Regions from separate parts of the Streptomyces sp. NBC_01716 genome, predicted to be linked through region 1. Evidence: riboswitches for the same ligand, from Rfam matches in the RefSeq annotation. Region 1 holds a riboswitch; each other region holds the start of a gene.
The links. Region 1 has a riboswitch for cyclic di-AMP ahead of OIE74_RS09075 (M23 family metallopeptidase). Riboswitches for the same ligand answer to the same signal wherever they lie in the genome.
Positions count from the first base shown of each region.

Region 1 (5,417 bases):
CCCGCCGAGATGAAGGTGGACAGGCCGGCGCCGCGCCGGACCAGCCCGGCGAGCAGGGCGATGCCGATCGCGCCCGACTGGGTGAAGAGGCCGATCCGCCCCCGGTCGGGCGACTCCGGCGCGAGCGAGGCGTTGAGGCGGACGGGCGGCGAGGTGTTGATGACCCCGAACGCGTTGGGCCCGATGACCCGCATCCCGTACGAACGCGCCTGCCGCACCAGTTCGCGCTGCCGCTCCAGTCCTTCGGGCCCGCTCTCGCCGTAACCGGCGGACAGGACGACCAGGCCCTGGACGCCGTGTTCGCCGCAGTCGGCGACGACGTCGGGCACCCGTTCGGCGGGGACGGCGACGACCGCGAGGTCGACGGGCTCCTCGATCTCCGCCAGGGAGCAGACGGCCGGGACGCCGTCGATCTCGGTGAGTTCCGGCGGCAGAGCCACGTTCACCGCGTACAAGCGCCCGGTGAAACCCCCGTCCAGAAGATTGCGCAGCACGGCTCGCCCGACGCCGCCCGCGGCGCGCCCGGCGCCGACGACGGCCACCGACGAGGGGCCGAGGAGCCGTTGCACGGAGCGGGCCTCGGCGCGCTGCTCACGGCCGCGCTGGACGGCGAGGGACTCGGCGGTCGGTTCGAGGTCGAGGACGAGACGGACCGCGCCGTCCTCGAAGCTGCGTTTCTGGGTGAACCCGGCGTCCCGGAACACCTTGATCATCTTGCTGTTGGCGGGCAGCACCTCCGCCGCGAAGCGCCGGATACCGCGCTCGCGAGCCACCGCGGCGATGTGTTCGAGGAGCGCGGAGGCGATGCCGCGCCCCTGGTGCGCGTCCTGGACGAGGAAGGCGACCTCCGCCTCGTCGGCGGGGGCCGACGCGGCCCTGCCGTCGCCGTCGATGCGGTCGTAGCGGACGGTCGCGACGAACTCGCCGTGGACGGTCACCGCGAGGCCCACCCGGTCCACGTAGTCGTGGTGGGTGAACCGGTAGACGTCCTTGTCGGAGAGCCGGGGGTAGGGCGCGAAGAAGCGGTAGTACTTCGACTCGTCGGAGACCTGCTCGTAGAAGTTGACCAGCCGCTCGGCGTCGTGGGTGGTGATGGGGCGGACGCGGGCCGTGCCCCCGTCGCGCAGCACCACGTCTGCTTCCCAGTGAGCGGGGTACGCGTGCTGCGACGGCGGCGTCATGACACGAGCCTACGGCGCGCACATGGGTAGCGGCGGTTACCCGGCCGGGGCAGGCTGGGGGTGCCGCACCGGGCCGTTCCGGGGCACATGAGACACTGGTCTAGACAACAACTGTGACTTGAAGGGCAACACCATGGCTGAGCGCCGCGTCAATGTCGGCTGGGCCGAGGGCCTGCACGCCCGTCCCGCCTCCATCTTCGTCCGGGCCGCCACGGCTTCCGGCGTTCCGCTGACCATCGCCAAGTCCGACGGCAGCCCGGTCAACGCGGCGTCGATGCTCGCCGTGCTGGGGCTGGGCGCGCAGGGCGGCGACGAGATCGTCCTGTTCTCCGACGCGGACGGCGCGGAGATCGCGCTGGACCGGCTGGCGAAGCTGGTCGCCGAGGGTCTGGACGAGCTGCCCGAGACCGTCTGAAGCGCGAGCGCACGTGCCTGACACGTATGGCGAAGGCCCCGGCGTCCTGCCGGGGCCTTCGTCGCGTGGTGGCTAGGGCGTGTTTTAGAAGTAGCGTCGTCCGCCCACTGGGCGGGGCCCACGGCGTCTGGTGCGTGCGATCGCAAGGCGGAGGATCAGCCCCGTAGATGGACCGGACGTACTTGGATGACTCCGACAACGCGGCGAGCGCGCGTGCCAGGCGTCGTGGGCCAGACGGGACTTCTCAAACACGCCCTAGACGTTCACGCCGTGGGACCGCAGATACGCGACCGGGTCGATGTCGGAGCCGTACTCCGCGGTCGTCCGCGCCTCGAAGTGCAGGTGCGGGCCGGTGGAGTTGCCGGTCGAGCCGGAGAGGGCGATCTGCTGCCCCGGGGCGACGCTCTGGCCGATGGAGACGCCGATGGACGAGAGGTGTCCGTACTGGGTGTACGTGCCGTCGTTCATACGGATGACGATGTTGTTCCCGTACGCGCCGCCCCAGCCGGCCTCGACGACGGTGCCCGCGCCGACGGCCACGACCGAAGTACCGGACGCGGCGCGGAAGTCGACGCCGGAGTGGCTGCCGGAGGACCAGAGCGCGCCGCCGGTCCTGTAGCCGGTGGTGAGCGAGGAGCCCGCGACCGGGAGCCGGTAGGAGTTGAGGCGCTTGCGCTCGGCGGCCCGTGCCGCGCGCTCCTTGGCGGCGCGGAGTTCCTTGGCGCGGGCCTCCGCCTTGCGCTTCGCCTCGGCCTTGGCGCGCGCGGCGGCCTGGGCCTCCGCCTTCGCTTCCGCGGCCTCCTCGGCTGCCGCCCGCTGCGCGTCGGCCTGGGCGTCGATCTTCGCGGCGAGCGAGTCGTCGATGACGATGGCACGGGGCGGGGCCTCGGGGACGGCCTCCTGGGCGAGGGTCGCCTCCGCGTCGGCGGCGAGCGCCGGGGACGCGAGGGTGCCGATGACACCGGCCGCGGTGAGGGAAGCGACGCCGGCGAAGTTCGCGCTTCGGCGCGTCATTCGGTTCCGGGCACGGTGCTTCCCGGTGGCACGGGTGAACGCCATTGAGGTGGCTGGTCCTTTCCTTCCTTCTCGCCTACCGGGTTAGCTGACGGGTTCGGAGCAGGAAGGTCTCCTACGGGGTCCTCCGCGGTTGGTGCGAAGGATCCCGATTCACCCCAGGGACATCGATTGGGTCCCCGGCTCCCCAGGCTCGCGCCTGACGGGGACTCGGCGATGGCTGTCCGGTGCCGCGGACGCGGCGGGCTCTGACGAACAGCCGGACCGACGCTAGGCGTTCATCTTTCAATCACCAAACGGACAGCCCATTTTGTAGCGCACGCCACAGGGCATTCGGGCAACCCACCCATGAATGCGGACATAAGAGGGAACCCCGGCGACAGGTTCGTCACCGGGGTTCCCTTTGTCCTGATTCCCGTACGGGATCGTGCCGTCAGCCGGTGACGACCTTCACCTCGCCGATGTCCAGCGCCTCGACCGGCTCCCGGATGACCGAGGCGTCCCCGACGAGCACCGTGACCAGCCGGTCGCCCGGGAAGGCGCTGACGACGGCGGCCGTCGCCTCGACCGTGCCGGTCTCGGCCAGGCGCGCGTACAGCCGTGCCTGGAAGTCGTCCGGCAGGTGCTGTTCGACCTGGTCGGCGAGCGTGTCCGCGACGGACGCGGCCGTCTCGTACTTCAGCGGCGCGACCCCGACCAGATTCTGTACGGCCGTCTCACGCTCGGCGTCCGTCAGGCCTTCGGCCGCGAGGGTACGCAGGACCTTCCACAGGTCGTCCAGCGCGGGCCCGGTCGACTCGGTGTCCACGGAGCCGCTGATGGCGAGCATGGAGACGCCCGTGCCCTCCGGGTCGGAGCGCAGCACCTGCGCGAAGGCCCGCACGCCGTACGTGTAGCCCTTCTCCTCGCGCAGCACCCGGTCGAGCCGGGAGGTGAGCGTGCCGCCCAGGCAGTACGTGCCGAGCACCTGGGCCGGCCAGACGCGGTCGTGCCGGTCGGGGCCGACGCGGCCGATCAGGAGCTGGGTCTGTACGGCTCCGGGCCGGTCCACGATCACGACACGGCCGGTGTCGTCGGCCGTCACCGGCGGCACGGGGCGCGGCTCGGTGGTGTCGCCCGTCCAGTCGCCGAGGGTCTCGGCGAGCAGGGCGTCGAGGTCGACACCGGTGAGGTCGCCGACGATCACCGCGGTGGCGGTGGCGGGGCGGACATGCGCCTCGTAGAAGGCCCGGACGCCCTTGGCGTCGATGCGTCCGACGGTCTCCTCGGTGCCCTGGCGGGGGCGGGACATGCGCGAGGTCTCCGGGAACAGCTCTCTGGAGAGCTGCTTCGCCGCGCGGCGGGCCGGGTTGGCCTGCTCGTGCGGGATCTCGTCCAGCCTGTTCGTGACGAGCCGGCCGACCTCGCTCTCCGAGAACAGCGGCGCGCGCAGGGCGTCGGCGAGCAGGCCGAGCGCCTTGGGCAGCCGGGAGACCGGGACCTCCAGGGAGACCCGTACACCGGGGTGGTCGGCGTGCGCGTCGAGCGTGGCGCCGCAGCGCTCCAGCTCGGCGGCGAACTCCTCGGCGGTGTGCTTGTCGGTGCCCTCGGACAGGGCGCGGGCCATGATCGTGGCCACGCCGTCCAGGCCGTCGGGCTCGGCCTCCAGCGGGGCGGCGAGGGAGATCTCGACGGCCACGACCTGCTGGCCGGGGCGGTGACAGCGCAGCACCGTCAGGCCGTTGGGCAGCGCACCCCGCTCGGGGGCGGGGAACGCCCAGGGCCTGGCCTCTCCCGCGGTCGGCTGCGGGTGGAACTCCATGGTCACGGCAGCGTCGGTCACTGGTCCGCCCCCTCGTGCTCGTCGGTGGTCTCGTCGGCGGCGGCGTCCTCGTCGTCGGAGGTGACCGGCTCGTAGACCAGCACCGCCCTGTTGTCCGGGCGCAGCCGGGCCTCGGCCACCGCGCGCACCTCGTCGGCCGTGACCTCCAGCACCCGCTGGACGGCGGTCAGTGCCAGCTGCGGGTCGCCGAACAGCACCGCGAACCTGCACAGTTCGTCCGCGCGGCCCGCGACCGTACCGAGCCGGTCGAGCCATTCGCGCTCCAACTGGGCCTGGGCGCGCTCCATTTCCTCGTCCGTGGGGCCATCGGCAGCGAACCGGGCCAGCTCCTCGTCGACCGCGGCCTCGATCTGCGGCACCTCGACGCCACCGGACGTCTTCACGTCCAGCCAGCCCAGCGAGGGCGCGCCGGCCAGGCGCAGCAGTCCGAATCCGGCCGACACGGCCGTACGGTCGCGGCGCACCAGGCGGTTGTGGAGACGGGAGGACTCGCCGCCGCCGAGGACGGTGAGCGCCAGATCGGCGGCGTCGGACTCGCGGGTGCCGTCCTGCGGCAGCCGGTAGGCGGCCATCAGCGCGCGCGCCGGGACCTCCTCGCGGATCTCCTCGCGCAGCTGCTCGCCGATGATGTCGGGCAGCGAGCCGTCGCGCGGCGCCTGCTTGCCGTCGTGCCCCGGGATCGAGCCGAAGTACTTCTGGACCCAGGCGAGGGTCTGCTCGGGATCGATGTCGCCGACGACCGAGAGCACCGCGTTGTTCGGCGCGTAGTACGTACGGAAGAACTGCCGCGCGTCGTCGAGGGTCGCCGCGTCCAGGTCGGCCATCGAGCCGATCGGCGTGTGGTGGTACGGGTGGCCCTCGGGGTAGGAAAGCGCTGTCAGGCGCTCGAAGGCGGTGCCGTAGGGCACGTTGTCATAACGCTGTCGGCGTTCGTTCTTCACCACGTCGCGCTGGTTCTCCATCCCCTCGTCGTCCAGGGCGGAGA
Region 1 covers NZ_CP109181.1:2,117,365-2,122,781, forward strand. The annotation lists gene OIE74_RS09065 (bifunctional acetate--CoA ligase family protein/GNAT family N-acetyltransferase) at 1-1,181, opposite strand, end outside; gene OIE74_RS09070 (HPr family phosphocarrier protein) at 1,315-1,596, shown strand; gene OIE74_RS09075 (M23 family metallopeptidase) at 1,852-2,655, opposite strand; cyclic di-AMP (ydaO/yuaA leader) riboswitch at 2,669-2,836, opposite strand; gene OIE74_RS09080 (M16 family metallopeptidase) at 3,044-4,411, opposite strand; gene OIE74_RS09085 (M16 family metallopeptidase) at 4,429-5,417, opposite strand, start outside.

Region 2 (5,417 bases), 850 kb from region 1:
CCGCTGTACGCACGGCCGTTGACCCCGCTGGGCAGGCGCGCGCATCCCAGTGAGGCCGACTGGGACACCCAGCGGCTGGACCTCTACCGGCGGGGCCGGGACCATCTGCTCGCCGAGGGGTACGAGCAGGTGTCGATGCGGATGTTCCGCCGCGTCGGCGCGCCGCGCGAGGGGGCCGAGGACTACGCGTGCCAGACCGACGGCATGATCGGCCTCGGCTGCGGCGCGCGTTCGTACACCTCGCGGCTGCACTACTCCTTCGACTACGCGGTCGGGATGCGCGAGATCCGGAACATCATCGACGACTACACGGCCACCGAGGACTTCTCCCGCGCCGAGGTGGGCCGCGCGGTCGACCCGGACGAGGCGCGCCGCCGCCACCTCCTGCAGTCGCTGCTCCAGGCGGAGGGCATGCAACTGGACGAGTACCGCGGGCGGTTCGGCAGCCTTCCGGGCGACGACTTCCCGGCCGAGCTGGAGCGTTTCGCCGGCCTCGGCTGGCTCGACACGGCCGCCGGGCCCGGCCTCCTTCGGCTCTCGCCGGAGGGGCTCGCCCACTCGGACGCGCTGGGCCCGGCCCTGTTCTCCCCCGCCGTCCGGGCCGCGATGGCCGCGTACGAACCGAAGTGAGGCATCCATGGACCTGACGATCCTCTACCGGGGCCCGCTCGCCTCCTGCGACTACGACTGTCCGTACTGCCCGTTCGCCAAGCGACGTGACAGCACCGACCAGTTGCGCGCGGACCGGGCCGCGCTGACACGCTTCACCGCGTGGGTGGCCGAGCAGACCGACGACCGTCTGTCGGTCCTCTTCACACCGTGGGGCGAAGGCCTCACGCGGTCCTGGTACCGGCGGGCGCTCACCGACCTCTCCCACCTGCCGCACGTCGCCCGGGTCGCCATCCAGACGAACCTCAGCTGCCGTACGGACTGGCTGAAGGCCGCCGACCCGGCCAAGCTGGCGCTCTGGTGCACGTATCACCCCGGCCAGACGCCGTACGACCGTTTCCTCACCAAGTGCCGTGAGCTGGGCGACGCGGGCATCCGCTTCAGCGTCGGCGTCGTCGGCTTCCCCGACCATCTCGACCAGGCGCGCCGGCTCCGGGCCGACCTCCCCGACCGGGTGTACCTCTGGGTCAACGCGGCGGAGGGCCGCACCTACTCGGACCCGGAGGCCGCCGACTGGACCTCGATCGACCCCCTGTTCCCGTTCAGCCGGCACCCCCACCGCTCGGCCGGCCTCCCGTGCCGTACGGGCGAATCGGTGATCTCGGTGGACGGCGAAGGCACGGTCCGCCGCTGCCACTTCGTCCCGGCGGAACTGGGCAATCTCTACGACGGCTCCTACCGCCGCGCCCTCGAACCCCGCGCCTGCCCGCTCACCACCTGCGACTGCCACATCGGCTATGTCCACCTGGAGACACTGCCGTTGTACGACGTCTTCGCGGGCGGCGTCCTGGAACGGATACCGCTGAGCGCGTCAACGCGCTGAACTCCGTGGCCCGCACCGGCTCAGTGACGCACCAGCGGCAGCAGGTCCGGGCGTTTGGCGACCGTGTGGTCGCCCGAGGATTCACCGCGCAGGCGGCGGCCGATCCAGGGGACCAGGTATTCGCGCGCCCACTGCATGTCGTCGCGGCGCACTTCCAGCGTGCCGCGCGGCGGCAGGGGCGGCCATGGCTGGTCGGGGTCGGCGGGGGTGTCGAGGCCGAGGACCTGCGCCGCGCGCAGCGCCACCCGGGTGTGGCCCTCGGGTGACAGATGCAGCCGGTCACCGTCCCAAGCGCGCCTGTCCTGCACCGACTTGAGGGACCACAGGTCCAGGACCGGGCAGTCGTAGCGGTCGGCGATGGAGCGGACGTGGGCGGTGAACGTGGCTATCTTGCCGCGCAGATGGCGCAGCACCGGCACGCCCCGGGTGTCGAACCCGGTGGGGACCATGACGGTGCCGACCGCGCTCGTCAGGTCGGCCAGCGCCCGTTCGAAACGTTCCGCGACGTCGTCGGGGTCGCTGCCGGGCCGGATGATGTCGTTGCCACCCGCGCAGAACGTCACGAGATCCGGGGCGAGTTCCTTGGCCCGCGGGATCTGCTCGGCCACGATCTGGTCGAGCAGCCGTCCCCGTACGGCGAGATTGGCGTACCGGAACGATTCGTCCGGTGCCCGGTCGGCGAGCAGTACCGCGAGGCGGTCCGCCCAGCCGACATAGATTCCGCCCGGTCCGGGATCTCCGACGCCCTCGGTGAAACTGTCACCGATGGCCGCGTAAGACCCGAAGGCACCTCTGGTTTCTGTTCTCGAATCGTCAGCCACAGCAGAACATCATTCACCCGGCCATGGGACCTACGCGACCGTAAGAAGTCGCCGTCCCCGGTGAGAAACACCACCGGTCAAAATTCGTTCAACCGGGAATAGGAGAAAGGCCGTCGGCCGGTACCCGGAGGTACCGGCCGACGGCCGATTACGCGTGGGACGGGACGGCTCAGATGGAAACGCCGTGCTCGCGCAGGTACGCCAGCGGGTCGACGTCGGAGCCGTAGCTCGGACCGGTGCGGATCTCGAAGTGCAGGTGCGGACCGGTGGAATTGCCGGTCGAACCGGAGAGACCGATCTGGTCGCCGCCGGCGACCCGCTGACCCGCCGAGACGGACAGCGAGGAGAGGTGGCCGTACTGCGAGTACTGGCCGTCGTCGTGCTTGATGACGACCTCGTTGCCGTACGAACCGGCCCAGCCGGCCGAGACGACGGTGCCGGGGCCGACCGACTTGACGGTGGTGCCCGACGCGGCCGCGAAGTCCACGCCGGTGTGGTAGCCGCTCGCCCAGCTGCCGCCGGCCGCGCGGTACGGGGTCGTGGTGGTCGCGCCGTCGACGGGCGCGGTGTAGCCGGAGTCGGCGCTCTGCGCGGCGGGCTCGTTCGCCGTGGCGTCGGCCTGCGGGGCGGGCTCGGCCGGCGCGGGCTTCGCGGGAGCGGCCTTCTTCTTGGGGGCGGCCTTCTTCGGGGCGGCCTCGGCCTTGCTCTCGGCGGACGCCTTGGCCTTCGCGCCGATGGTGAGCTTCAGGCCCGGGTGGATCAGCGACGGGTTGTCACCGACGGCCTCGCGGTTGTCGGCGTAGAGCTTCTGCCAGCCGCCGCTGACCTTCTGCGTCTCGGCGATCTTGGCGAGGTAGTCCCCCGCGGTGACCGAGTACGTCTTCACGGTCTTGGCGGTCGCGGCCTGCTTGGCCGTCTGCGTGGCGGCGGTGTGCGCGGCGGACACGCCGCGCTCGGGCGCCACCGACGGAGCGGCGGCGTGGGCGCCCGTGGCACCGATGAGCGGAATCGCGATGGCGGCGCCACCCGTTCCGGCCGCGATGAATCCGCGGGTGATCGGGCTGGTCCTCGGACGACGGTGCTTACCCTTTCCGGGCATGGCGAATTCCTCTCCGGCGCCTACGAGGTGAGCTGTCGGGTTCGGGCTGGAGATGCCCGGCCGCGCCGTGACGCGGCTTCACCCCGAGCCGTCCGGATCTCCGGACCGGCGTACTACCTGGGTCCCCCGCTCCTGCCACACGTTGATGAGTGCTGGGTGGATGCGGATTCCGAACGGCGGCAGGATTCGGCGATCCGCTCGGATTGCGGTGACGGTAAGCCGCGCATACCGACCCGTACAAGCCGCTGTTTCTCCCGCGGCAATCCGCTCTCGAATATCGACATACGCGAGCGGTCACCCTGCGTGGATTACGGATCTTCGAATTCCGTGCGGCGTCCCAATTCCCTTCCCGGGCGCGGCCACACACCGTCACGGATATGATCCTGCTCACCAGCCGAGGCCGATCCACCCCCATCTCGGCCGCGACCGGGGCAACTTATGGACAATCACCCAATACGGACAGAAGCCCTATTCCTGCGGCGCTTTCAGGGGGAACCGATGTCGTAAAGTCGGAGCGCGACAGCGTCGGCGACGAGCGCCGACCGCACACGCGGAGGAGCGCACGTGACGCACGAGGTGCCGCAGCAGGTCCCGCAGGGCGAGCCCGATCTCGCCGGCGTACGCAACTTCCGCGACGTGGGAGGCCTGCCGACCGTCGACGGGCGGCGCGTACGGTACGGACGGCTCTTCCGCAGCGGCCACCTCGCGCACGCCACCGCCGATGACGCGGCCTTCCTGTCGTCACTGGGGCTGCACACCATCTTCGACTTCCGCAACGCGGCCGACCAGAAGCTCGACGGTCTGGACGTCGAGCTCGTCGGCGTGCACAACGTCAACATCCCGCTCACCGATCCGGCCGACGGCACCGAGTTCTGGAGGATGGTCCGCGACGGCGACCTCGACCAGCTGCGCTCGATCCTCGCCGACGGCAAGGGCGCGGCCCGGATGTCCGCTTCGTACCGTTCGATCGTTCTGGACCGCACCGCAGAGCACCGGCGTGTGCTGCACGCCCTGGCGGAGGAGAGCCTGCCCGCACTGATGCACTGCGCGGCGGGCAAGGACAGGGCCGGTCTCTCGATCGCGGTGTCGCTGCTCGCGGTGGGCGTGGAGCGGGAGGCGATCGAGGCGGACTATCTGAAGTCGAACGATCCGCACCGGAGGTATCAGGTACGCCGCAGCGACCCGACGCCCGGCGGGACCGCTCCGGAGGTCCTGGAGCTGCTGGCCCCGCTCTTCGACGCGCGTGCGGTGTATCTCGAAACGGCGTTCACGACGATGGAGGAGACGTGGGGCAGCGTCGACCGCTACCTCACGGACGGCCTCGGTCTGACGGACGAGACCCGCGAGCGGCTGCGCTCGCGCCTCGTCGAGGACTAGGCTCTGTCGTTTGGATCAGGCCCTACCGCCCGCCGGCGCCCGCCTCGAAGAGCAGGTAGAGGAAGCCGGCCAGGACATGGCCGGCGACGAGGTAGGCGAAGAGCCGGATGGCGAGGCCGCGCGGGAAGTTGCGCTCCTCGTCCATGACGGACTTGGCGGGCTGAACAGGCTGGACGGGGTGGACAGGCTGGACTTCCTCGGGCGACGGCTCCTGAACGGCGTCCACCGGGTTGTCGGACATGGCGATGGCCTCTCTTGGTCGGATCGCGGGTCAGTTGCGCCGAGTCAGCGGGGGTGAGCCCCGCCGGGCAGGCACAGCTCGCCGACGGGGCTGGTCAGCAGAGTGTGGACGAACAGCAGCTCGGCGCCGGCGGGACCGGCCGCCGCGAGGCGGTGCGGGGTCATCGAGTCGAAATGGGCGCTGTCGCCCGGGTCGAGCACATGGACGGTGTCCCCGAGGCTCAGCCGCAGCCGCCCCCGAAGGACATGGAGCCACTCCTCCCCCGGGTGGACACGGACGAGGTCGCCCTGCGCTCCGTACGGCACGGTCACCCGCAGCGGCTGCATCGCCCGGCCGGTCGGGCTGCCTGCCTGGCGGTAGGTCCAGCCGTCCGCCTCCACGGGCTCC
Region 2 covers NZ_CP109181.1:1,264,125-1,269,541, forward strand. The annotation lists gene OIE74_RS05415 (STM4012 family radical SAM protein) at 1-630, shown strand, start outside; gene OIE74_RS05420 (STM4011 family radical SAM protein) at 638-1,492, shown strand; gene OIE74_RS05425 (SGNH/GDSL hydrolase family protein) at 1,513-2,313, opposite strand; gene OIE74_RS05430 (LysM peptidoglycan-binding domain-containing M23 family metallopeptidase) at 2,483-3,412, opposite strand; cyclic di-AMP (ydaO/yuaA leader) riboswitch at 3,417-3,581, opposite strand; gene OIE74_RS05435 (tyrosine-protein phosphatase) at 3,989-4,789, shown strand; gene OIE74_RS05440 (DUF6126 family protein) at 4,812-5,030, opposite strand; gene OIE74_RS05445 (helix-turn-helix domain-containing protein) at 5,075-5,417, opposite strand, start outside.
Region 2: another riboswitch for cyclic di-AMP. It lies ahead of OIE74_RS05430 (LysM peptidoglycan-binding domain-containing M23 family metallopeptidase); the one in region 1 lies ahead of OIE74_RS09075 (M23 family metallopeptidase).

Region 3 (5,417 bases), 130 kb from region 1:
GAGTGCACCTCGATCACCGAGTACGGGGCGGTCCCGGACGACGGCAACGACGACACCAAGGCCATCCAGGACGCGGTGACCGCCGACCAGAACGGCGACATCGACTGCGTCTGGATCCCGGCGGGCCAGTGGCGCCAGGAACAGAAGATCCTGACCGACGACCCGCAGAACCAGGGCCAGTACAACCAGATCGGCATCAAGAACGTCACCGTCCGCGGCGCGGGTATGTGGCACTCGCAGCTCTACACGCTCACCGAGCCGCAGAACGCGGGCGGGATCAACCATCCGCACGAGGGCAACTTCGGCTTCGACATCGACGACAACACCCAGATCTCCGACATCGCGATCTTCGGCTCCGGCCGGATCCGCGGCGGCGGGGGAGCCGAGGGCGGCGTGGGCCTCAACGGCCGCTTCGGGCAGAACACCAAGATCAGAGACGTCTGGATCGAGCACGCCAACGTCGGTGTCTGGGTCGGCCGCGACTACGACAACATCCCGGCGCTCTGGGGTCCCGCCGACGGCCTTCAGTTCAGCGGGATGCGGATCCGGAACACGTACGCCGACGGCATCAACTTCACCAACGGCACCCGTAATTCATCGGTGGACAACTCGTCCTTCCGCACCACGGGCGACGATTCACTCGCCGTCTGGGCCAACCGGTACGTCAAGGACCCGGCCGTGGACATCGCGCACGACAACTCGTTCACCGACAACACGATCCAGCTGCCGTGGCGGGCCAACGGCGTCGCGATATACGGCGGTTACGGCAACAAGGTGCAGAACAACCTGATCGCCGACACGGCCAACTATCCCGGCATCATGCTGGCGACCGACCACGACCCGCTGCCGTTCTCGGGCGAGACCCTGCTCACCGGAAACGCCCTCCACCGCACGGGTGGCGCCTTCTGGAACGAGGACCAGGAATTCGGCGCGATCACCATCTTCCCGGCGAGCCGGGACATCACCGGCGTGAAGATCAGGGACACCGAGATCTCCGACTCCACGTATGACGGCATCCAGTTCAAGAACGGCGGTGGCAACGTACCGGACGTCGAGATCAGCGACGTGACCATCGACAAGTCCAACAACGGTTCGGGAATCCTGGCGATGGGTGGTGCCCGCGGCAGCGCGACGCTGACGGGAGTGACCATCACGAACTCGGCCGAGGGCGATGTCCTCGTAGAGCCGGGATCGGCCTTTGTCATCAACGGCTTCCCCGGCACGCGGCGGACCGCCAACTGACCCGCGGGACCGGCCCGTTCGACGCCTTCCGTACCGCTCCCGAGTAAGGAGCCCGCGGAAGGCGTCGAGTCTTTTTGGGACAGAACGAGCGACTCATAAAACAGAGTGGTCGGTTTTATTTGTCCTGGAGGGCTTCGATCTCCGCGTAAATCCGCTCACCCCGGTCCGGCGCCATGTCCAGCCTCGCCAGCACCGCCGGCACGGCGATGCTCGGCAGCACATGGTTGAGAAGCACCGAGATCCGGTGGTCGAGATCCGCGCGGTCGCACAGGACATGGGACATCGTCTGCACGCCGGCGAAGGCGCCGGTGAACAGCTCGGCGGTCTCCCTGAGGTTCACATGGGGCAGGAGTTCGCCCTGCTCCTTCGCCTGGCGCAGCATGTCCTCGTTCTGCGCCACCCACGACTCGAACGGTGTGCCGCGGTTGATGCCGAGTGCGCCCTGGTCGAGCGCCAGGCCCGTACTGGCTCTGACCAGCGGGTCGTGGCGCAGCCGGTGTGCGAGGACCATGCCCTGGTCCACGAGCAGCTGTAGTTTGCTGCTCTGCTCGGGGAACGGTCCGATCGCCAGTTGGGCGTCGAGGACCCCGAGCGCGAGGTCTTCCTTCGAGGTGAAGTGGAAGTACAGGGCGCCCTTGGTCACCCCCGCCCGCGTGAGGATCTCGCCGACGGTGGCCGAGTTGTAGCCGCGCTCGTCGAAGACGGCCGCCGCCGCTTCGAGGATCGACCGGCGGGTCCGGATTGCACGGTCTTGCTGCGCCATCGGGCTCCCTCCTGCCTTGCATGGATTTGTAGTCGGGCTGTGACGACAGGTATTGAAAAACAAACCGCTTCGTACGTATCTTATAACGGAGCTGGACGGCTCCACCTACACCTTTGCCGGACGACTGGGCACAGTTGACCAGCACCGAAGCAGTCCGAGACCACGCGGCAGGCAACCATGATGCTGGCCCACGCGGAGTCTCGCGACGGTCGGCGTCCGGGTCGCCGGGACCCAGGACGGCGTTCTCCGTTGCGGTGGAATCCGAATTCTGACGGGACCTGACCATTCCCTGACGCGGGGCCTCTTGAAAGCAACTCCCAGGGTGGGGACGCTTGTTCGGTACGTTCCGAATGTTCCGCACATTCCGCGCTCAGGGCTCTGCTGCCCGAGCAATTCGGCCGTGACTCGGGGGGCACGCCGTCTGCCGAGCAGGCTGCTCCCCCCAGACCGGCCGGATGACCAGGCCGGCGCGGGGCCGGGAAACCACCCCGCCCCGCCCTATTGGAAAAAGCTCATTTGTCCATTTTGTGGTGCGGTCGTTATGGGTATTTCGAGCCTAACTTGTCCCTTTCTGGGTGGTGTTGGGTTTCAGTGGTTGCATCGAGAGCCCGTGATGTGTGTCACAGCTTTGAAGGACCGCGCTTCTCGCCGCCCCGCCCCACCTCCCCTGCCGCAAAAGAAAGTTGAGGCCTGAATCGCCTCGCCCGAATTCGAATTGACCGGCGCCGGATCCGTTAATGGCATGGCGCTGTGAATTCAGGACTTGTTTCGCCCGGACCTTCTCGCTTACGTTCTCGTCATTCCGGGCGGAACGCCGAATCCTGCCGCTGTCCGGAAACCGCACCCAACAACTCATGGACGGCAGGAGCGGGGGACCCAGGTAAGTCGCCGATCCGTTACATCGGACCGGCTTGGGGTGAAGTCGCGCACTATCGCGGCCGGGCATCTCCCGCTCGAACCCGACAGCTCACCTCGCAGGCGACGGAGAGGATTTCGTCATGCCCGCAGAGGGTAAGCACCGCCGTACCCGCACCAGCCCGCTCGCCCGCCGCCTCATCGCGGTCGGCACGGGCGGCGCAGCACTCGCCCTTCCCCTGGTGACCGCCACCACGGCGGGCGCGGCCCCCGCCCCGCAGCACGTCAAGACGGCCCCGGCCGCCTCGACCGCCGTCCAGAAGGTGACCCACACCGTCGTCAAGGGCGAGTCGCTGGCCAAGATCGCCAAGGCCCGCTCCGTGAGCGGTGGCTGGCAGGCGCTCTACAAGACCAACCGCGCCGCTGTCGGCGAGAACCCCTCGCTCATCCACCCCGGCCTGAAGCTGAAGCTCGCCGGGAAGGCCAAGACCGAGGGGACCGCGTCGACCGGGACCGCGTCGGAGAGCAAGGCCACCGAGGCTGTCGAGACCGCCGCCAGGACCTACACCAACGACCTCGACGGCTGGATCCGGGAGGCGCTGGACGTCATGGCGCAGAACGGCATACCCGGCTCGTACGACGGCATCCACCGCAACATCATGCGCGAGTCCGGTGGTAACCCCCGCGCCATCAACAACTGGGACTCCAACGCCGCGGCCGGCACCCCGTCGAAGGGCCTGCTCCAGGTCATCGCCCCGACGTTCGAGGCGTACCACGTGCCCGGCACGTCGACCGACAGCTACGACCCGGTCGCCAACATCACCGCGGCGTGCAACTACGCGGCCGACCGCTACGGCTCCATCGACAACGTCAACGGTCCGTACTAGGGCGTGTTTGAGAAGTCCCGTCTGGCCCACGACGCCTGGCACGCACGCTCGCCGCGTTGTCGGAGTCATCCAAGTACGTCCAGTACGAGGATGATCCTCCGCCTTGCGATCGCACGCACCAGACGCCGTGGGCCCCGCCCGATGGGCGGACGACGCTACTTCTAAAACACGCCCTAGACCCTGCGGCGTCCGTCACCTCACCGACCGCCGGCCGGACCGCACACGCGGCCCGGCCGGCGGCCTTCACACGCTCACACCCGCGCCCCGTTGTCCGCCGGGCGCCCGCGACGCGGCAGCGGTCGCGAACGGCCCGTGCCACGCCGCCCCCGCGCCGCCCCCGGACCCCCCTCGCGGGACGCCTCCATCGCCAGCGCGACCGGCACGGCAGTGAACACGGACGAGTACGTGCCCACACAGATACCGATGAGCAGGGCCAGCGCGAAGTCTCTGAGCGAGTCCCCGCCGAGCACCGCCAGCGCCGTGAGGATGAACAGCGCGCCCATGCCGGTGTTCACGGTTCTGGGCACCGTCTGCAGTACGGCTGTTCGCGCGGTCGGCACCAGGGAAGCGCGGGGTGCCCTCGCCCACAGCTCACGGACCCGGTCGAAGACCACCACGGAGTCGTTCACCGAGTAACCGATGACGGTGAGCAGCGCGGCGAGGAAGATCCCGTCGACGGGACGGCCCAGCCACGCGAAGACCCCGATCAGGATCACCACGTCGTGCACCAGCGCGGCTACCGACGCCACCGCGAAGGACCATCTGAACCGCACGGCCAGATACAGGAGTTGGACCCCGACGGCGATCCCCAGCGCGATCAGCGCGTGGCGCCTCAGCTCATCACCGAGGCTGGGGCCGATCAGGTCGTCCCGTACCTTCGTCGTCGGTCCGCCCTCCTCGCTCAGGGCGCTGCGGATCGCCGCCTCGGCCCGCTCGCCCGTGTCCCCGGTGCGTACCGAGAGCTCCTGCCGGCCCGCCGTGGTGACCTCGGCATCGGCGAAGCCCGCGTCGGCCAGGGCCGTGCGAGCCGTGTCGACGTCGACGGGCCGGGTCGTCGCGTACTCCATGAGCCGTCCGCCGGTGAACTCCACGCCGAGGTTCACCCCGCGCAGGGCCACACCCAGCACCGCGACGGCCATCACCGCGCCCGAGACGAGCAGCCACCGCCGCGACCTGCGGAACAGATGAGGGGCGCGGCGGGTCAGATACGTACGTACGCGGCCCGGCAGGCCGATTCCGTTGACGCCCGGGAAATCGGCGACGAAATGGGAGCGTGCCGCCAGATCGGTCAGTGCCCGCGCGATGACGAGGGCGGAGAACACCGACACGAGCACGCCGATTGCCAGGGTGACGCCGAACCCCTTCACCGGCCCCGATCCGAGGGCGAAGAGAAGGCCGGCGGCGAGCAGAGTCGTCACGTTGGAGTCGACGACCGCGGTGCGCGCGTTACGGAATCCGGCGGCCGTCGCGGACCGCAGGGTGCGGCCGGACCGTGGAGCGCCGCCGGAACGGCCCGCGTACTCCTCCCGCGCCCGTTCGAAGGCCAGCACGTTCGCGTCGACGGCCATTCCGATGGCGAGCACGAATCCGGCCAGCCCGGGGAGCGTCAGCGTGACGCCGAGCGCGACCAGGGCGGCGTACGAGATCAGCGCGTACCCGGCCAGGGCCAG
Region 3 covers NZ_CP109181.1:1,992,189-1,997,605, reverse strand. The annotation lists gene OIE74_RS08565 (glycosyl hydrolase family 28-related protein) at 1-1,242, shown strand, start outside; gene OIE74_RS08560 (ScbR family autoregulator-binding transcription factor) at 1,358-2,005, opposite strand; cyclic di-AMP (ydaO/yuaA leader) riboswitch at 2,834-2,999, shown strand; gene OIE74_RS08555 (LysM peptidoglycan-binding domain-containing protein) at 3,004-3,747, shown strand; gene secD (protein translocase subunit SecD) at 3,999-5,417, opposite strand, start outside.
Region 3: another riboswitch for cyclic di-AMP. It lies ahead of OIE74_RS08555 (LysM peptidoglycan-binding domain-containing protein); the one in region 1 lies ahead of OIE74_RS09075 (M23 family metallopeptidase).

Region 4 (5,417 bases), 5.6 Mb from region 1:
AGGACGGGGTGGTTGTAGCCATGGACCGCCGACCACCAGGACGACATGCCGTCGACCAACTCGCGCTGCCCGTACGCCGGTTCGGCGAGCCGGAGCCGTACGCCCGAGGCGGACTCCACGACCAGCGGGTCCGTGCGGCCGGGCATCGGGCCGTACGGATGCCAGACATGGGCCCGGTCCAGCGCCAGGAGGTCGCCCGGAGCCGTCGCGGGCGGGGCGGGCGTGTCAGGCATTGGGCGCCAGATCGGTACCGGCACCGCGCCGCCGTACGGTCACCAGGTCCGTACGGGCGGCGCCGGCATCCGCCCCGACCGGCTCGGCCACGGGGTCACCCTTGTCCGCGGACGGAGCGCACGCGCTCGCGCACCCGCCGCCGCGGTGTTCAGGCAGCGTCGTCGTGTCCGTGCCCTCCACCTCGAACCCGGCGTCCGCGATCATGTCCAGGTCCGCCTTGCCCTCCTGGCCCTCGGTGGTGAGGTAGTCGCCGAGGAAGATCGAGTTGACCAGGTGCAGCGCGAGCGGCTGCATCGTGCGCAGATGCACCTCACGCCCGCCCGCGAGCCGGACCTCCACGTCGGGGCAGACGAACCGCACCATCGCCAGAATGCGCAGTGCCCGCTGCGGGGTCAGGTTCCACTCCCCGGCCAGCGGTGTGCCCTTGACGGGGATGAGGAAGTTGACCGGGACCGAGTCGGGGTCCAGCTCGCGCAGCCCGAAGACCACGTCCACCAGGTCGGCGTCGCTCTCGCCCATGCCCGCGATCAGCCCGGAACAGGCCGACAGGCCCGCACCCTGCGCGTGGCGCACGGTCTCCACCCGGTCCGCGTAGGTGTGGGTGGTGGTGATGTCGCCGTACGTCGACTCGGAGGTGTTGAGGTTGTGGTTGTACGCGTCGGCGCCCGCGGCCTTCAGCCGCTCCGCCTGACCGTCCGAGAGCAGCCCGAGACAGGCGCAGATCTCGACATCGGCGTTCTCTTCCTTGATGGCGCTGATGGTCTGCGAGACACGGTCGACGTCCCGGTCCGTCGGCCCCCGGCCGCTCGCCACCAGACAGACCCGCTTCGCGCCGCCGGCCACTCCCGCCGCGGCGGCCCTGGACGCCTCGTCGGGCTTCAGCCAGGTGTACTTGAGGATCTCGGCCTTGGACCCGAGCCGCTGCGAGCAGTACGAGCAGTCTTCGGGACAGAGCCCGGATTTGAGGTTGACGAGATAGTTGAGCTTGACCCGCCGCCCGAACCACTGGCGGCGCACCTTCCCGGCCGCGGCCACCACTTCGAGCAGTTCGTCGTCGGAGGTCGCCAGCACGGCGAGCGCTTCTTCGCGCGACGGCAGCTCTCGCCGAAGGCCCTTCTCCACCAGTGTGTTCAGCAGGTCCATGGCGCCGATCCTGGCGTACGGCGGGCCTCCGGGCCAAGGATGAATCCCACAAGACAGGTGCATTCAGGTGTGTGTATGACCACACCCGAAGCGGAGCGATCGACGGTTAGGGTCTGTGGGCTGCCTACAAAAGGACCCCCGCCGTGCCAGCCGAGCCACCCGCGCCGAGCATGCCGTCCCCGTCGACGCCGCCGGACCCGTTCGGCTGGATCGACGACGAGGCGCGCCGGCGTGAGCGGGCCGGTCTGGTCCGTACGCTGCGCCCCCGCCCCGCCGACTCCGCCCTGCTGGATCTCGCGAGCAACGACTACCTGGGGCTCACCCACCACCCGGTGACGACGGGCGCGGCGGCCGACGCGGCGCGCCGCTGGGGCGCGGGCGCCACCGGCTCGCGGCTGGTCACCGGAAGCACCGCGCTGCACGCCGAACTGGAGCGTGAGCTCGCGGACTTCTGCGGTTTCGAGGCCGCGCTCGTCCTGTCGTCCGGATACGCCGCGAACCTCGCCGCCCTCACCGCGCTGACCGCGCGCGGCTCGCTCATCGTCTCCGACGCCGCCAACCACGCCTCGATCGTGGACGGTTGCCGTCTCTCGCGCGCCGAGACCGTCGTCGTACCGCACGCCGATCCGCAGGCGGTGGCCAAGGCGCTCGAAACGTACGAAGGCTCCCGGGCCCTGGCCGTCAGCGACTCGGTCTTCTCGGTGGACGGTGACGCGGCGCCGCTCGCGCGGCTGGCCGAGGTGTGCCGTACGCGGGGGGCCGCACTCCTCGTGGACGACGCGCACGGTCTCGGCGTCCTCGGCGACGGCGGCCGTGGCGCCGTCCACGCGGCGGGGCTGGCGGGCGACCCGGGGACGGTCGTCACGCTCACGCTCTCCAAGTCGCTGGGCAGCCAGGGCGGCGCGGTCCTCGGGCCGGCCCGGGTGATCGGCCAACTCGTCAATACGGCACGGTCGTTCATCTTCGACACCGGCCTCGCCCCGGCCGCCGCGGGCGCCGCGCTCGCGAGCCTGCGGCTGCTGCGCGAGGACCCCTCGCTGGCGGTCCGGGCGCGCGCGGTGGCGAACGCGCTGCACCGGGGGCTGACCGGGGCGGGGCTCACCGCCGTACGCCCGGACGCGGCCGTCGTCTCCGTCCGGGCGCCGTCTCCGGAGGCGGCCGTCCGGTGGGCCGCCGACTGCCGCGAGGCCGGTCTGGTGGTGGGCTGCTTCCGGCCGCCGTCCGTGCCGGACGGGATCTCCCGGATCAGGCTCACGGCCCGCGCCGACCTGACGGACGCTCAGGTCGACGGAGCCCTGGCGACGGTCATCGCGACGGCGCCCGCCGGGGCCGTGGCGCCGGAGTGCTGAGCACCCGTCAGGGCCGGGCACGTCGTCTGTCGGTCGCCGGGGCCGGGAACTTGAGCGCGCGTAAATACGGTCTCGCGTAGCAGGGTTCACCGCTTAGAGCGACAGACAGGGGCGTATCACGGCGGATCGCCCGTGCACCGGGCGCCGTTGATGGCAGTGTGGCGCGCAGCGCAATCCGGGGACGTACTCGCGGGCAACAGCCATAGGTCGGTCTGCGTCCCGGTGGGAAAGGGACAGCGTCGCCATGGCAGACCATCAGGAAGCATCCGTCACCCTGCCGAGCGATCCGGCCTCGGTGTCCGAGGCACGCAGATACGTCGCGCGCGTGCTCACCGAGTGGGGGCTGCCGAGCGATGCCGGCACCGCCGAAACGGTTCGCCTGATCATCTCGGAACTGGCCACCAACGCCGTGCAGCACACCCTCGGCACCTCACCGACCTTCACGATCGACGTCACCCTGCGGCGCGACGAGGAACTGCGCGTCGGCGTCACGGACAGTCACCCGCGCTGGCCGCAGCGCCTCCCCGCCGCGGTCCAGCAGGACAACGGCCGCGGCATGGTCATCATCCGGGCGCTGACCGCCGAGCACGGCGGCCGACTGGCCGTCACACCCACCGCGGACGGCGGCAAGACGGTCTGGATCGCCCTGCCGTGGACGGTTCGCGCCCCGGGCTGAGCGGGCCGCGCGTGTCCCCGGTGCGCCTGGGGTCAGCGGACCCGGCCGTACAGGACGCTCCTGGACCAGATGCGCTCCAGCCGCACCACCTGACCGCTCTTGGGCGAATGCCAGATCTTGCCGTGGCCGGCGTAGATCCCGACGTGGTAGACGCTCCCTCCGGAATGGAAGAAGACCAGATCGCCCTGCCTGCGGCCGGCGGCGGAGATGTGGTGCGTGCGGTTGTACTGCTGCTGCGCGGTGCGGGGAAGCGCCTTGCCGGCCTTCTTGTACGAGAAGAGGGTCAGCCCCGAGCAGTCGAACCGGTGCGGACCTGTCGCCCCGTAGGAGTACGGGGCGCCCTTCATGGAGGCCGCCACATCCAGCGCCTTCGCGGCGGCGGGCAGGGCGTGTGCTTCCGACACGGCGCCGGGCGCCAGCATCGTGCCGCCGACGGCGGCGAGGAGGACCGATGCGGTACCGGCCCGGGAGAGCAGCGACGGGACATGCGTCTGCGCGGACATGCGCAACCCTTCGTCAGCCGCCTGTGAAGGATGACCTGTCGGGTTCGGACAGGCGAAGATGTCCGGCCGCGATGCGGCTTCACCCCGAGGAGCTGTCCATGGTCGGACCGCCCCGAACTGCTCGGGTCCTCCACTCCTGCCGATCCACTCGTGTCGACCAGTCGTCCGGAGCGGCGGCAGGACTCGGCGTCCACCCGGACCGCCCCGCCGAGGTGGCGGGGGCTTGTCGTCCCAGGGATCTTGACGCGGCCTCAGCGCGAATCCGCGTTGAAACGGCCGGATGTGACTCTCGTCACTTATGGGCCATTTGGGTCGGTACGGCCGATTCGGTGAACGGCTCATATGACAGCTCACGCGCTGTACCTGCGGCGCAGCGAAGCGTTACGACCGGACGGCCGATCGTCCGTCGCAAGTCGCCGGTCCGATCACCACGGGCGGGTCGATACGCCGAACGTGCGGCCAAATCCCGTACGGACGCGTCCGAACGGGCAGGCCGGCGGTCGAAGTCCGTCGCGGGGCGGGGGTGCGGGGCGCGGGTCCGTATCAAGTCACCGGGCCGGGCGGCATGGTGACACGTCCGGCCCTGCGCTCCCCGTCGAGCACCCGGAGCGTGCGGTCCAGGGTCGGCGTGTGCAGCTCCGTCTCACCTCTCGCGTGCATCAGCGTCAGCGCGTCGCGCAGTTCGGCGGCCCCGGACACCAGGGCCTGTGCGGCGCGCAGCGCGCTGTACGTGTCGTCGGCGCGCGAGGGGTTGATCCGGCCGACCAGGTCGACGACCCGGAGATAGCTGTCGACGAAGTCGCCCTCGGCGCGGGTCAGCGCGGGCAGCGGCGGCAGTTCCGGTGGCAGCATCGGCGGTTCACCGGGGGGCGTTGAAGCTCAAGGACGACCTGCGATCCTGCGCGACCTGGTCCACCAGGCCGTACTCCTTGGCGCCCGTCGCGTCGAAGATCGTGTCCCGGTCGATGTCGGCGTCGATCCGCTCGGCGCTCTGTCCGGTGTGCCGTACCAGCGTCTCGGCCATCAGGGCGCGCAGCCGCAGCAACTCCTCCGCGTGGATGGCGAGATCGGACGGCTGGCCGCGTACGGGCTCCTCGATCCCCGGCTGCTGGAGAACGACACGCGCGCCGGGCAGCGCCATCCGCTTGCCCGGCGCTCCGGCGGCGAGCAGGACCGCGGCGGTGGACGCCGCCTGGCCGAGGCAGGTCGTCGCCACGTCGCAGCCGACGACCTGCATCGTGTCGTAGACGGCGGACATCGAGCTCAGCGAGCCGCCGGGAGAGTTGATGTAGAGCGCGATGTCCTGGCCGGGTGCCGCGTATTCGAGTTGCAGCAGCTGGGCGATCACATCGTTCGCGGCGGTGTCGTCCAGGGGGGTGCCGAGGAAGATGATCCGTCCTTCGAAGAGCTTGGAGTACGGATCGAGGGAGCGGGTCCCGGCGGAGGTCCGCTCGGTGAACTCCGGCAGGACGTAGCGGGCGGAAGGACGGTCCATGGTGTGCCTCTCCTCGC
Region 4 covers NZ_CP109181.1:7,723,108-7,728,524, forward strand. The annotation lists gene OIE74_RS34555 (adenosylmethionine--8-amino-7-oxononanoate transaminase) at 1-233, opposite strand, end outside; gene bioB (biotin synthase BioB) at 226-1,377, opposite strand; gene OIE74_RS34565 (8-amino-7-oxononanoate synthase) at 1,548-2,726, shown strand; gene OIE74_RS34570 (ATP-binding protein) at 2,971-3,402, shown strand; gene OIE74_RS34575 (C40 family peptidase) at 3,435-3,905, opposite strand; cyclic di-AMP (ydaO/yuaA leader) riboswitch at 3,909-4,074, opposite strand; gene OIE74_RS34580 (hypothetical protein) at 4,449-4,757, opposite strand; gene OIE74_RS34585 (ATP-dependent Clp protease proteolytic subunit) at 4,765-5,400, opposite strand.
Region 4: another riboswitch for cyclic di-AMP. It lies ahead of OIE74_RS34575 (C40 family peptidase); the one in region 1 lies ahead of OIE74_RS09075 (M23 family metallopeptidase).